One region of the Pantoea sp. SM3640 genome, then DNA from elsewhere that is predicted to be linked to it. Evidence: predicted binding sites of a transcription regulator. Region 1 holds the regulator's gene; each other region holds the start of a gene.
The links. The regulator PurR, encoded in region 1, represses purine synthesis genes. The targets are predictions, from matches to a motif close to CANGCAAACGTTTGCNTG.

Region 1 (4,338 bases):
CAGCTTCAGCGCCGCTGCTCAGGAGCTGCATCGGGTGCCCTCTGCCATCAGCTACACGGTGCGTCAGCTGGAGAACTGGCTGGCAGTGCCACTGTTCGAACGCCAGCATCGCGAAGTGGTGCTGACGCCAGCAGGCGAACATTTTGTCCGGGAAGGGCGCAGCGTCATCAAAAAAATGCTTGCCACCCGGCGGCAGTGTCAGCAGCTGGCCAATGGCTGGCGCGGGCAGCTCAGCATTGCCGTTGACCGCATCGCCAAACCTCAGCGCACCCGGCAGCTTGTTAAAGATTTTTATCGCCACTTTCCCGATATGGAACTGATCATCAGCTATGAAGTTTTTAACGGCGTCTGGGATGCACTGGCCGATGGCCGGGTGGAAGTTGCGATTGGGGCCACCCAGGCGATTCCGGTAGGCGGACGGTTTGCATTTCGAGATATGGGTACGCTCAACTGGCGCTGCGTGGTCGCGCCCGATCATCCTCTGACTCAGGCGAACCAGATCGATGATGACACGCTGCGTAGCTGGCCGTCACTGGTGCTGGAAGATACATCACGCGCACTGCCGCGTCGTATGACATGGACGCTGGATAACCAGCGCAGGCTGGTGGTGCCGGAGTGGCAAACCGGACTGGAGTGCGTGCAGGCAGGCTTGTGTGTGGCGATGGTGCCGGGTCATCTGGCCAGACCACTGCTCGACAGCGGCGAGCTGGTCGAACTGACGCTGCCGGTGGCATTTCCGGATAGCCCTTGTTGCGTCAGCTGGGCAGAGGATCGCGCATCACCGGCGACAGGCTGGTTGCTCAGCTATCTGGGTGATGCGCAAACGCTTAATCAGGAGTGGTTAAGCGAGGATTAGCGGCGATAGTCGCGGAACGGACCATCCGCCACTGAACGGCGCTCAATCAGCGTCGGATGGACTTCAATCGTTTGAGACACTTCACGCTTACTGGTGATGCGGTCAAGCAGCATATCCAGCGCTTTCTCACCCAGCTGGGCTTTTGGCTGATGCACCGTGGTCAGGGCAGGGGCGAAATAGCGGGCGTTGCGCACATTGTCATAGCCGATGACCGAAATATCCTGCGGCACGCGCAGACCCATCTCGTCGGCGGCGCAAATGGCCCCCATCGCCATGATATCACCGCCGCAGAACACCGCCGTCGGGCGCTGCTTCTGCGACAGGATCTGCTGCATCGCCTGATAGCCCGACTCCGGCTCAAAGTCACCCTGTACAATCCACTCGGCACGCGGCTGAATACCCGCTTCTTCCAGTGCCTTTAGGAAACCGGCATGGCGTCCACCGCCGGTGTTACGCTCCATCTGACCGGGGATAGCACCAATATCACGGTGTCCGCGTTCAATCAGATAGCGTCCCGCCAGATAGCCGCCCTGGAAAGCATTATCCAGCACCGTGTCAGTAAAGTCGGCGCGCGATTCGCCCCAGTCCATCACCACCATCGGGATATTGCGGTTCTCTTCCAGCATCTGCAGCAGATCGTCCGGATACTCAGAGCACATCACCAGCAGACCATCGACGCGCTTCTGCGCCATCATGCTGAGGTAGGCGCGCTGTTTTTGCAGATCGTTATGCGCATTACCCAGAATCAGCGTATAGCCTTTGTCAAAACAGTGGTTTTCAACCGCTTCAATAATTTCAGCGAAATAGGGCGCTTCGCTGGAGGTGGCAAGCAGGCCCAGCGTTTTGGTGTGGTTTACTTTCAGGCTGCGCGCCACAGCACTTGGCGAGTAGTGCAGTTCCTTAATTGCCTGCCAGACCGCCTCGCGTGTTTCTTCAGCGACAAAGCGGGTTTTATTGATGACGTGCGAAACGGTGGTCGTTGAGACGCCAGCGCGTTTCGCCACATCTTTAATTGTTGCCATGAAAATCGGACTCCAGTGCTTACCTAACTCTATGATAAGCGTAATGTTAAACGTTTGCGTCTGCTCAGGGTTTTTTCCGCAAAAATGCGGCTTTTCTGGCCGGTAAACAGGCCGCTGGCGGAGAAAAAACGCCAGAAAAGATGCGCAAACGGAATCAGGGTTGCGCGCGTTGCGCAACAAAGGCGGGATTCTAACAAGGCTGAACGGATAAAACGAGATTTTTACCGGACCCTGTGGGAAAATGCCATATCCCTGCAAAGTGTGTGACTAAGGAGCAAGCAATGAGTACCGATTTGAAACTGGCTTTGATGACCACTGTCGGCTGTCTGCTGATGATTGTGGCCTTTAGTTTTACTGCCATTCTGCACTAATAAAAAAAGCCGGGATTATCCCGGCTTTTTTCTGACTGTTCTGCTGCTCAGCGTATCGTTTTCGGCGTCATCACCCGACGGGCACCAATATAGTGGCGCTGCCAGTAATCTTCCCCTAATGCACTGATCTGAATATCTTTGCCGGTACGTGGCGACTGAATAAACTTGCCATCGCCCAAATAAACGCCGACGTGGTCCGCTGTGCCGCGGCCATTAATACGGAAGAAGACCAGATCGCCTTTCTCCAGCGACTCACGCTTGATCGGCGCGGCGTCACGCAGGTGATACATCTCGTTAGCGGTACGCGGGATCTTAAATTTCACCAGGTCTTTATAGGCATACCAGACCAGACCGCTGCAATCGAAACCGGTATGTGGAGAGGTGCCGCCCCACTGATAGGGTTTACCCAACTGCCCCATCAGCTTGGTCATTGCGGTCTCACGCGCCTTCTGATAGCGCTGGCGGTGGGATTTGCTCATTTTAATCGTGCCTGGCTCGCGGGTGGTGACCTCAGCGGTTTTCAGCTGGCGCTGATGCCCATAGCGTTTCTTCTCTTTATTTTTTTCTTTGCTTTTGCTGATACGGGCGGTTTTGAGCGAGGTCTTCTTAGCAGGCGTCTGTTTAGCAGTGAGTTCGACTTTTTTTTGTTTTTTCGTTTTAAGTTTTTGGTCAGGGCTGAGACGAGTTTTTTTCGTCACCGTTTTTACCGGGCGACGCTTGCGGCGTTCATCGTCGCGCGCACTCTTTTTCTCTGCTTTATGCGTATTGACGTTCACCGGCGCGTGAGGCGACGCAGCGGCGATGTTGAAAAACAGTTGCGCAAAGGCCAGCATAAAAAGCGTAATGATTAAACGCATAGTCCATTAATTAGTTAAGTTGTCAGGGCCACTACGCACCGCGACAAAGTTGAGATTAATCTGATCCAGGATCAGTGCCCAGGCCATTCTAGTCCAGTTCGCTTAAAAACTGTAATGCCTTTTAATGTTAATCTTTGCAGCCCACGTGATTGCACTGAAAATGAACATTTTCAGCATGTTATACCAACGGAATTATTACGAATTATTAAACTGTTACCAGCTGTTAATACCTGAAATTAAATGTCCTGCGCACGGGACTTAACAATGATGGTCATTTAATCGGGCAGGGAGCAAAATCTCATTTTCAGTCACGCTGCGAAGTCGCTACAATAAACAAACACGAAGTAACGAATTAAGGAAGGCAATTATGAGTACTGTAGAAAAAATTCAGCGCCAGATCGCAGAAAACCCGATCCTGCTGTACATGAAAGGTTCCCCGAAACTGCCAAGCTGCGGTTTCTCTGCACAGGCGGTGCAGGCGCTGTCAGCCTGCGGTGAGCGTTTTGCTTACGTGGATATTCTGCAGAACCCGGACATTCGTGCCGAGATGCCGAAATACGCTAACTGGCCGACCTTCCCGCAGCTATGGGTGGATGGTGAACTGGTTGGTGGATGCGACATCATCGTCGAGATGTTACAGCGTGGTGAACTGCAGTCGCTGATCAAAGAGACCGCAGAAAAATTTAAAGAAGCAGAATAAAAAAAGGCCGACATTATGTCGGCCTCTTTCATTGTGGCATCCCTTATGCGGATGTCGTGGCGTCTGCGTCGCCCCCGGCGAAGGGCAGAGGCCAGCCACCTAACCGTTTCCAGCGGTTCACCAGCTCGCAGAACAGTGTCGCCGTCTGCTGAGTGTCATAGAGCGCTGAATGCGCCTGCGTACTGTCAAACTCCATTCCCGCCGCAATACAGGCTTTCGCCAGCACCGTCTGACCCAGCACCAGTCCGCTCAGCGCTGCGGTATCAAAGGTGGCAAACGGGTGAAACGGATTGCGCTTCAGGCTGGCACGTTCTGCTGCCGCTGACATAAAGTTCAGATCAAACGTGGCATTGTGCGCCACCATAATGGCGCGATTGCAGCCGCTATCTTTAATACCCTTGCGCACCATTTTGAAAATGGCGTGCAGCGCCTCATATTCACTCACCGCGCCGCGCAGCGGATTACTCGGATCGATACCGGTAAAGGCCAGCGCTTCCGGATGCAGCAGCGAGCCGACAAAGGGTTCGACGTT
Region 2 (4,338 bases), 1.7 Mb from region 1:
GGGCGAAATCGCCTGGATTAATGCCCAGCAGGATGCCATGGAAGCGGTGACGCAGATCTGGACGTTACGCCAGAGCATTCTCAAGCTGACGGGAGAAGGCGATCGGGGACTGGATTCGCTGCGGCTGCTGCCGGGTGCCGGTCGGCTGCGATCGTCACTCTATCCCGACATTCAGGTGGTGTGTGATGCGGAACCCATGCTGGTCTGGTCGTGTGCGCTGTCGTCTGCGACGCAGCGGCTGTACCTGTGGGAGATGGATAACGACTTTGAATGGCGTGCATTACGTGAAATTGAGATGGGTAAGCCCAACATCGGGCCTCATGCCCTGCGGCTGACCAGTCTGCCCAGCGAGCGCAATCTGCATCCTGAAATGTAAAAAGCCGCAACCGGTGGGTTGCGGCTCTGACTGCGCTTAGTGCGCGTCGATAAAGACAATCTTCAGCACAAACAGCAGCGCAACAATCACCACGCAGGGGCTGATCTCACGCCAGCGGCCGGTACCCAGCTTCATGACACAGTAAGCAATGAACCCCAGCGCAATCCCTTCGGTGATGGAAAAGCTGAAGGGCATCATGGCGGCGGTCACAAACGCCGGAACCGCTTCGGTCAGATCGTCCCAGCGCACGCGCGACAGGCTGGCGGTCATTAACACGCCCACATAAATCAGCGCACCCGCGGCAGCGTAGGAGGGCACCATCGCGGCCAGCGGTGACAGGAAGGTCACCAGCAGGAACAGCAGGCCGGTCACCACAGCCATCAGGCCGGTACGGCCACCAATCGCCACGCCCGAAGTGCTCTCGATATAGGCGGTCACCGATGAGGTGCCCGCCAGCGCGCCACTCACCGAACTGATGCTGTCGACATAAAGCGCCTGCTGCATCCGCGGGAAGGTGCCGGTTTCATCGGTCAGTCCCGCTTTGTCGGTGACGCCGATCAGCGTGCCGGACGAATCGAACAGGTTGACCAGCATAAACGAGAAAATCACGCCTGCCATGCCAATGTTAAACGCGCCTTTGATATCAACCTGACCCACTACCGACGTAATCGACGGCGGCGCTGAAAACAGGCCAACAAACTTCACGTCGCCCAGCATCCAGCCAATACCGGTGGTGATCACCATTGAGATCAGCACCGCCGCGTGGATATTACGTGATGCCAGAATGGCGATAATAAAGAAGCCCAGCGCACCCAGCAGCACGCTGTGCGAGGTCAGGTTGCCTACCGCCACCAGGGTATCGGGATTCGGCACGATAATACCGGCGTTCTTCAGCCCCATCATGGCGATAAACAGACCGATACCGGCGGTAATGCCAACGCGCAGGCTCAGCGGGATATTGGCAATCATCCAGTAGCGAACCCGCAGCAGCGTCAGGATCAGCAGGCCGACCGCGCCCCAGAAGATCGCGCCCATACCGACCTGCCACGAATAGCCCATCGCCCCGACCACCACAAAAGCGAAGAAGGCGTTCAGGCCCATTGCGGGGGCCAGCGCCACCGGTAGATTGGCAAACAGCCCCATCAGAATGCTGCCGAAGGCGGCAATCAGACAGGTGGTCACAAACACCGCCTGGGTATCCATGCCGGCGACGCCGAGGATCTGCGGGTTGACGAAGACGATATAGACCATCGTCAGAAAGGTGGTGATACCCGCGATCACTTCGGTGCGCACCGTGGTGCCATGTTCCTGCAGCCTGAAGATGCGCTGCAAAACGCCTTGCTTGCTCATGCCATCCATCCAGAAGAAAAAATCATCGGCGCGTATCCTGGCGATTTTACCGGGGCAATACAATGATTTTTCGCAACCGATTGCCAGTCTCGCAATCTGCGCTGAGTGCGGTAGAGTGTGGAGCACCCCCCTGAATCGAAGGATAGAGTCTGATGTCAGTTGAATGCGTCTTTTTTGATTGCGATGGCACGCTGGTGGACAGTGAGTTGCTCTGCACCCAGGCCTACGTCAACACCTTTGCCCGTTATGATCTCGAGCTGTCGCTGCAGCAGATGTTTGAAAAGTATAAGGGCGTCAAACTCTACGACATCATTCGTGACGTGGGTGATGCACATCAGGTGACGTTGCCGATGGAAGAGGTGGAAACTGCCTATCGCGCGGAAGTCGCGCGACTGTTTGATCAGCAACTGCAGCCGATCTCAGGCGCAAAAGCGCTGGTTGAGCAGATCAAAGTGCCGATGTGCGTGGTCTCAAACGGGACGGTAAAAAAGATGCAGCACTCGCTGGGCTTAACCGGCATGCTGCCGCTGTTTGAGGAGCACCTTTATAGCGGCTATGACATTCTGCACTGGAAGCCCGATCCGGAACTGATGTATCACGCGGCGGAACAGATGCAGGTGCCGATTGAGCGCTGCATTCTGGTGGATGACTCCGAAGCGGGTGCCCGCGCCGGTATCGCCGCCGGCATTCCGGTCTACTACTACTGCGCTGACCCGCACAACCCTGAACTGGACCATCCGCTGGTGACGCGCTTCGACGACATGGCGCAGCTGCCTGCGTTGTGGCGCGCCCGCGGCTGGGATCTGGTGTAGCGAGCCAGCATGACGCATACCGTCTGGTTTTTAACTCTGCCCGGTGTCATGGCGCTGGATCTGACCGGCCCTGCCGAGACGCTGAAGCTGGCGGGCGATCGCTTTACGCTGCGCTACATCGGCCCGCAGCCGGAGGTGGTCTGCTCCACCGGCATGACTATTGGCGGCATCGAACCTTTACCGGAACAGTTGCCCGCCGGGAGCCTGCTGGTGGTGCCGGGCGTCTTTGACTCACAGATCTGTTATTCCACACAGCAAGCCGCAGAAGCACGCGACTGGCTGATGCGCCAGCACGCCGCGTTGCGCGCGCAGACCTTTATGCTGGTCTGCGTCTGCTCGGGGGCACTGCTGGCGGCGCAGGCAGGCATGCTGGATGACGTGCCCTGCACCACCCATCATGATGTGATCGCCCGCCTGAAAGCAGCCGCCCCGCGCGCACGGGTGCAGGAGAATCGGGTGTTTGTCGGGCATGAGAATATCTGGACCAGCGCGGGCATCACGGCGGGCATCGATCTGGCGCTGCATCTGGTGAAGCAGCTCTGCGATACGCCTACCGCGCTGGCGGTGGCGCGGGAAATGGTGGTCTGGTTCCGCCGCGCCGGGGACGATCCGCAGCTTTCACCCTGGCTGCGTTACCGCAATCATATGCATCCGGCCATTCATCGGGCACAGGATCTGATGATTGCCCATCCTGAACACGGCTGGACGCTGACCGAGCTGGCAGGGCGCACCCACGTCAGCAGCCGCCATCTGGCGCGGCTGTTTCGTCAGCATCTGGGGATCAGCGTGCGGGAATACCATGAGCAGCTGCGAGTTGGCGTGGCGCGCCAGCGTCAGCAGCAGGGGGAATCGGCCGAAAAAGCGGCGCTGGCGGCGGGATTTTCATCGGCGCGCCAGCTGCGACGCGCCCGCCAGCGGGAAACCGATCAACTGACGAAGTGACGGGTATCGACACGTTTCAGCGCCATCCCCAGCAGCAGACTGCCGCCCAGCGTCAGCCCGAACACCCAAGGCAGGTCGAGCCACGGACGCGACATATCATCGTAGTGATGCGTACGCAGATAGTGAATGAACAGCGCGTGAAAGCCGTAGATCGGCAGTGAATAGCGTGCAATCACCGTAAAACCGGGCAGCGTGCGCTGATTCAGGCTGTTTTTAAACACAATCAGCAGGCTAATGGCCGCGATAAACACCAGCGGTCCGCAGTAGAGATACCAGGTATCGTTAAACGCTCCGTTGACGATCAGCGCCTTTTTCGTCCCTAACGTAATGCCAATTACGCAGGCGATAAACAGCCCGGCCGCCAGCGGCGTCAGGCCGCGCCGGGTCGTGTCCATTGTGCCGATCGCCCGTCCCAGCAGCGCATAAAGCAGGTAGTAAATGCTGTCCCCGCTGACATAAAGATTCACCGGCAGAAAATGAAACGGGCCCAGCGACTGGCTGGCCGTATTCGGATTAGCGAGCACCGCCAGCACCAGCACCAGCAGCGCCACATAGCGTGCCTGCACGGTTTTCACCTGAATCAGCGGCGACATCAGATAGAGGCCAATCAACGCAAAGAAGAACCAGAGGTGATAAAACACCGGCTTCTGCAGCATCTTCAGGATCGACCGTCCTTCGCTGATCGGCGTCAGCCAGGTGATATAGGCCAGCGAGACCGCGCTGTAAAATAGCAGGCAGAGCACCAGCCGGAGCATATGGCGCGGCTGGGCGCTGCGTTCACCGAAGAACAGATAGCCGGAGATCATAAAGAACAGCGGAACACAGACGCGTGATGCGGAGTTCAGCAGATTCGCCACA
Region 3 (4,338 bases), 1.2 Mb from region 1:
CTCAATAACAGGCTATGACTATGACGTCCGACACGGATATCGCGCTGACCGTTAACCATCTGTCGCTGTGGTATGGCGAGCGCCAGGCGCTGCAGGATATTTCTTTGCAGGTGCCGAAAAACAGGATTACTGCGCTGATTGGCCCCTCGGGCTGCGGCAAGTCGACGCTGCTGCGCTGCTTTAATCGCATGAACGACGTGATTGATCACTGCCGGGTAGAGGGTGAAGTGTTGCTGGGATCGCAGCCGATCCTGCGCCCCGAACAGGATCTCTCCGCGCTGCGCCGTCGGGTCGGCATGGTGTTTCAGCGGCCTAATCCTTTTCCAAAATCGATTTATGAAAATGTGGTCTACGGGCTGCGTTTACAGGGTGTACGCGATCGGCGGGTACTGAACGAGGCGTGTGAGCGTGCGCTGCGTGCGGCGGCGCTGTGGGGTGAGGTGAAAGATCAGTTGTCACAGAATGCGCTGACGCTCTCGACCGGACAGCAGCAGCGGCTGGTGATTGCCCGCGCCATTGCTATTGAGCCGGAAGTGCTGCTGCTGGATGAGCCGACCTCCGCGCTGGATCCGATCTCCACGCTGGTGATTGAAGAGCTGATGACCACGCTGAAGCAGCACTTCACGCTGGTGCTGGTGACGCACAACATGCAGCAGGCCTCGCGCGTGTCAGATTACACCGCGTTTATGCATCAGGGCGCGTTAGTGGAGTTTGATGAGACTGACCGGATCTTTACCGCGCCGAAACAGCGACGGACCGAAGATTACATTACGGGACGCTACGGCTGAGCCAGCATCGGGAGCAGAACAGGTTTTTGTGTCAGACGGCTCATATGCTTAAAGCGATGGGAGCCTATGCCCGTAGTAAAGCATCGCGGGCCATGGATGGCCCGCGCTGAGCTGCCATGGATGGCATTTTTTGCGTCTTTACGGAGGGCATAGGCTCCCTGAGCCTTTACTCTGCCAGTACTTCATAAGAAGCTCTGGCTTCCGGTGCATCAGTCGTTAGCATAGCCTTGTGGTGGCAGCGCTTCGCCATCCAGCCAGGCTTTACCGTCACGCATCAATAGCCGGCCTTCAACAAACCAGCCAATCACCAGCGGATAGATCGCGTGTTCCTGGTGCTGCACCCGCTCGGTAATCTCCGCTTCGCTATCGTCAGGAAAGACCGGGACTTTAGCCTGCAGGATTACCGGACCGCCATCCAGTTCATCCGTCACGAAATGCACGGAAGTACCATGTTCGCTGTCGCCATTTTCCAGCGCCTGACGATGCGTATGCAGTCCTGGATATTTCGGCAGCAGGGAAGGGTGGATATTCAGCAGGCGATCGTGGAAATGCGCCACGAACGCGCTGCTGAGAATGCGCATATAACCTGCCAGCACAATCAAATCCGGACGGTAGGCTTCGATTTCAGCAATGAGCTGACGATCAAAGGCGTCGCGGTCAGCGAAGTCGCTGGCGGCAAGCGCGTGGGCGGGGATCCCCGCCTCCTGCGCCCGCGTCAGGCCATACGCGGCGGCACGGTTGCTGAACACGGCAGCGACGCTGCCGTGAATCCGCCCGCTTTCACAGGCGTCAAGGATGGACTGAAGGTTACTTCCGTTGCCGGAAATCAGTACAACCAGCTTCTTCATCCGTTGATGACCACACGCTCTTCGGCATCCGACGCTTTAATCACGCCGAGCTTCCAGGCTTTCTCACCTGCGGCCTGCATCAGCGCAATGGCATTGTCTGCGTCTGCCGGGCTCAGTGCGATGATCATGCCGACGCCACAGTTAAAGGTACGATACATCTCGAAACGGGTGACGTTGCCCGCCTGCTGTAACCAGCTGAAGACCGCCGGCCACTGCCAGCTCTTCTCGTCGATGACAGCCTGGGTGTTGTCGGGCAGGACGCGCGGGATATTTTCCCAGAAGCCGCCGCCGGTCAGGTGCGCGATAGCGTGCACATCGACCTGCTCAATCAGGCTCAGGATATTTTTCACGTAGATGCGGGTCGGTTCCAGCAGATGATCGGCCAGCGGTTTGCCTTCCAGCTGTTCAGCCAGCGGATCGGTGTTGCTGACTTCCAGAATCTTGCGCACCAGCGAATAGCCGTTGGAGTGCGGGCCGCTGGAGCCGAGGGCGATCAGTACGTCGCCATCCTGCACCTTACTGCCGTCGATAATTTCTGACTTTTCCACCACGCCGACACAGAAACCGGCCACGTCGTAATCTTCGCCGTGATACATGCCTGGCATCTCAGCGGTTTCACCGCCCACCAGCGCACAACCTGACTGCAGACACCCTTCGGCGATGCCGGTGATCACCGCAGAGGCGGTATCCACATCCAGTTTGCCGGTGGCGTAGTAGTCGAGGAAGAAGAGCGGCTCAGCGCCCTGAACCACCAGGTCATTGACGCACATCGCGACCAGGTCAACACCAATGGCATCGTGACGTTTGAGATCCATCGCCAGACGCAGCTTGGTGCCCACGCCATCGGTGCCGGAGACCAGCACGGGTTCACGGTATTTTTGCGGCAGCGCGCAAAGCGCACCAAAACCGCCCAGTCCACCCATCACTTCCGGGCGACGCGTCTTTTTCACTACGCCTTTAATACGGTCAACCAGAGCGTTACCAGCATCAATATCAACACCGGCGTCTTTGTAACTGAGAGAGGTTTTGTCGGTCACTGCGAGGTCCCCACGCGAGTTGCGGTTGGTGGTTTAAAATAAAGCGCGGCAATTCTATCAGTGCAGGCAAACGTTTGCGAGTCCGGCATTGCGCATCGGGCGATTTTCATTAATCCTCTATTTGTCCCGGTAAAAGCCGCGGCTTTGCGCAAGACCAGGTGGCGCAGCGCGTAAAAGGCGGTATAATCCCGCGATTTTTTTTAGCTCAACTCATTCCGGGAGAACACCAATGAAGATCGTGGAAGTCAGACACCCGCTGGTCAAACATAAACTGGGCCTGATGCGTGAGCATGATATCAGTACAAAGCGTTTTCGCGAGCTGGCCTCTGAAGTGGGCAGCCTGCTGACCTACGAAGCGACCGCCGATCTGGAAACAGAGCGCGTCACCATTGAGGGCTGGAACGGCCCGGTAGAGATCGATCAGATCAAAGGCAAAAAAATCACAGTGGTCCCGATTCTGCGTGCCGGCCTGGGCATGATGGAAGGGGTGCTGGAACACGTTCCCAGCGCGCGTATCAGCGTGGTGGGTGTTTACCGTGATGAAGAGACGCTGGAGCCGGTTCCCTATTTCCAGAAGCTGGTCTCTAACATCGAAGAGCGCCTGGCGCTGGTGGTCGACCCGATGCTGGCGACCGGTGGCTCCATGATTGCTACTATCGACCTGCTGAAGAAAGCGGGCTGCACCAGCATCAAAGTGCTGGTTCTGGTTGCCGCGCCAGAGGGGATTGCCGCGCTGGAGAAAGCGCATCCTGACGTCGAGCTTTACACTGCGTCAGTGGATCAGGGACTGAACGAAAAGGGTTACATCATTCCCGGGCTCGGCGATGCCGGGGACAAGATTTTCGGAACCAAATAAATCGCACAGCCGACCAGAGAGTCGGCTTTTTTTTGACAAAAATAATGCCCCGAACGGATTCGGTCTGCCGCAAGGCGCACCGGCGTGCCTGCTGCTGTGCCAGAGGCGCGAACCCACGGGGATACAAAACATAAGGGGATAAATGATGACTCGTCGCGCCATTGGCGTCAGTGAACGGCCGCCGTTACTGCAAACCATTCCACTCAGCCTGCAACACCTGTTTGCCATGTTTGGTGCCACGGTACTGGTGCCGATTCTGTTCCATATCAACCCGGCGACGGTGCTGTTGTTTAACGGCGTCGGCACACTGATTTATCTCTTTATCTGTAAAGGCAAAATTCCCGCCTACCTCGGTTCCAGTTTTGCCTTTATCTCGCCGGTGCTGCTGCTGTTGCCGCTGGGTTACGAGGTCGCGCTGGGCGGATTTATCCTGTGCGGCGTGCTGTTCTGTATCGTGGCGCTGATTGTGAAACGCGCGGGCACCGGCTGGCTCGACGTAATGTTCCCTCCGGCAGCGATGGGCGCGATTGTCGCCGTCATCGGTCTGGAGCTGGCGGGTGTCGCCGCCAATATGGCTGGCCTGCTGCCCGCTGAAAGCAGTGCGCCCGACAGCAAAACCGTGCTGATTTCGCTGGTCACACTGGCGGTAACGGTCTTCGGTTCGGTACTGTTCCGTGGCTTCCTGGCGATTATCCCGATTCTGGTCGGTGTGGTGGCAGGCTATCTGCTCTCTGCCTTTATGGGCATCGTTGACTGGAGTGGCGTGGTGAAAGCCCCGTGGTTTGCCCTGCCAACCTTCTATACACCGC

Region 2: a site for PurR is predicted at 1,796-1,813, ahead of IV493_RS17585 (NCS2 family permease). Genes of this name have one in related genera too.
Region 3: a site for PurR is predicted at 2,737-2,754, ahead of purM (phosphoribosylformylglycinamidine cyclo-ligase). Genes of this name have one in related genera too.

The regions. Positions count from the first base shown of each region.
Region 1 is NZ_CP064872.1:2,053,648-2,057,985, reverse strand. It holds gene punR (DNA-binding transcriptional activator PunR) at 1-856, shown strand, start outside; gene purR (HTH-type transcriptional repressor PurR) at 853-1,878, opposite strand; gene IV493_RS09545 (YnhF family membrane protein) at 2,160-2,249, shown strand; gene IV493_RS09540 (C40 family peptidase) at 2,297-3,106, opposite strand; gene IV493_RS09535 (Grx4 family monothiol glutaredoxin) at 3,471-3,806, shown strand; gene rnt (ribonuclease T) at 3,850-4,338, opposite strand, start outside.
Region 2 is NZ_CP064872.1:3,802,349-3,806,686, reverse strand. It holds gene IV493_RS17590 (4'-phosphopantetheinyl transferase superfamily protein) at 1-376, shown strand, start outside; gene IV493_RS17585 (NCS2 family permease) at 413-1,726, opposite strand; gene yieH (6-phosphogluconate phosphatase) at 1,879-2,538, shown strand; gene IV493_RS17575 (GlxA family transcriptional regulator) at 2,548-3,480, shown strand; gene IV493_RS17570 (acyltransferase) at 3,465-4,338, opposite strand, start outside.
Region 3 is NZ_CP064872.1:885,291-889,628, forward strand. It holds gene pstA (phosphate ABC transporter permease PstA) at 1-8, shown strand, start outside; gene pstB (phosphate ABC transporter ATP-binding protein PstB) at 21-788, shown strand; gene purN (phosphoribosylglycinamide formyltransferase) at 998-1,636, opposite strand; gene purM (phosphoribosylformylglycinamidine cyclo-ligase) at 1,633-2,673, opposite strand; gene upp (uracil phosphoribosyltransferase) at 2,903-3,529, shown strand; gene uraA (uracil permease) at 3,675-4,338, shown strand, end outside.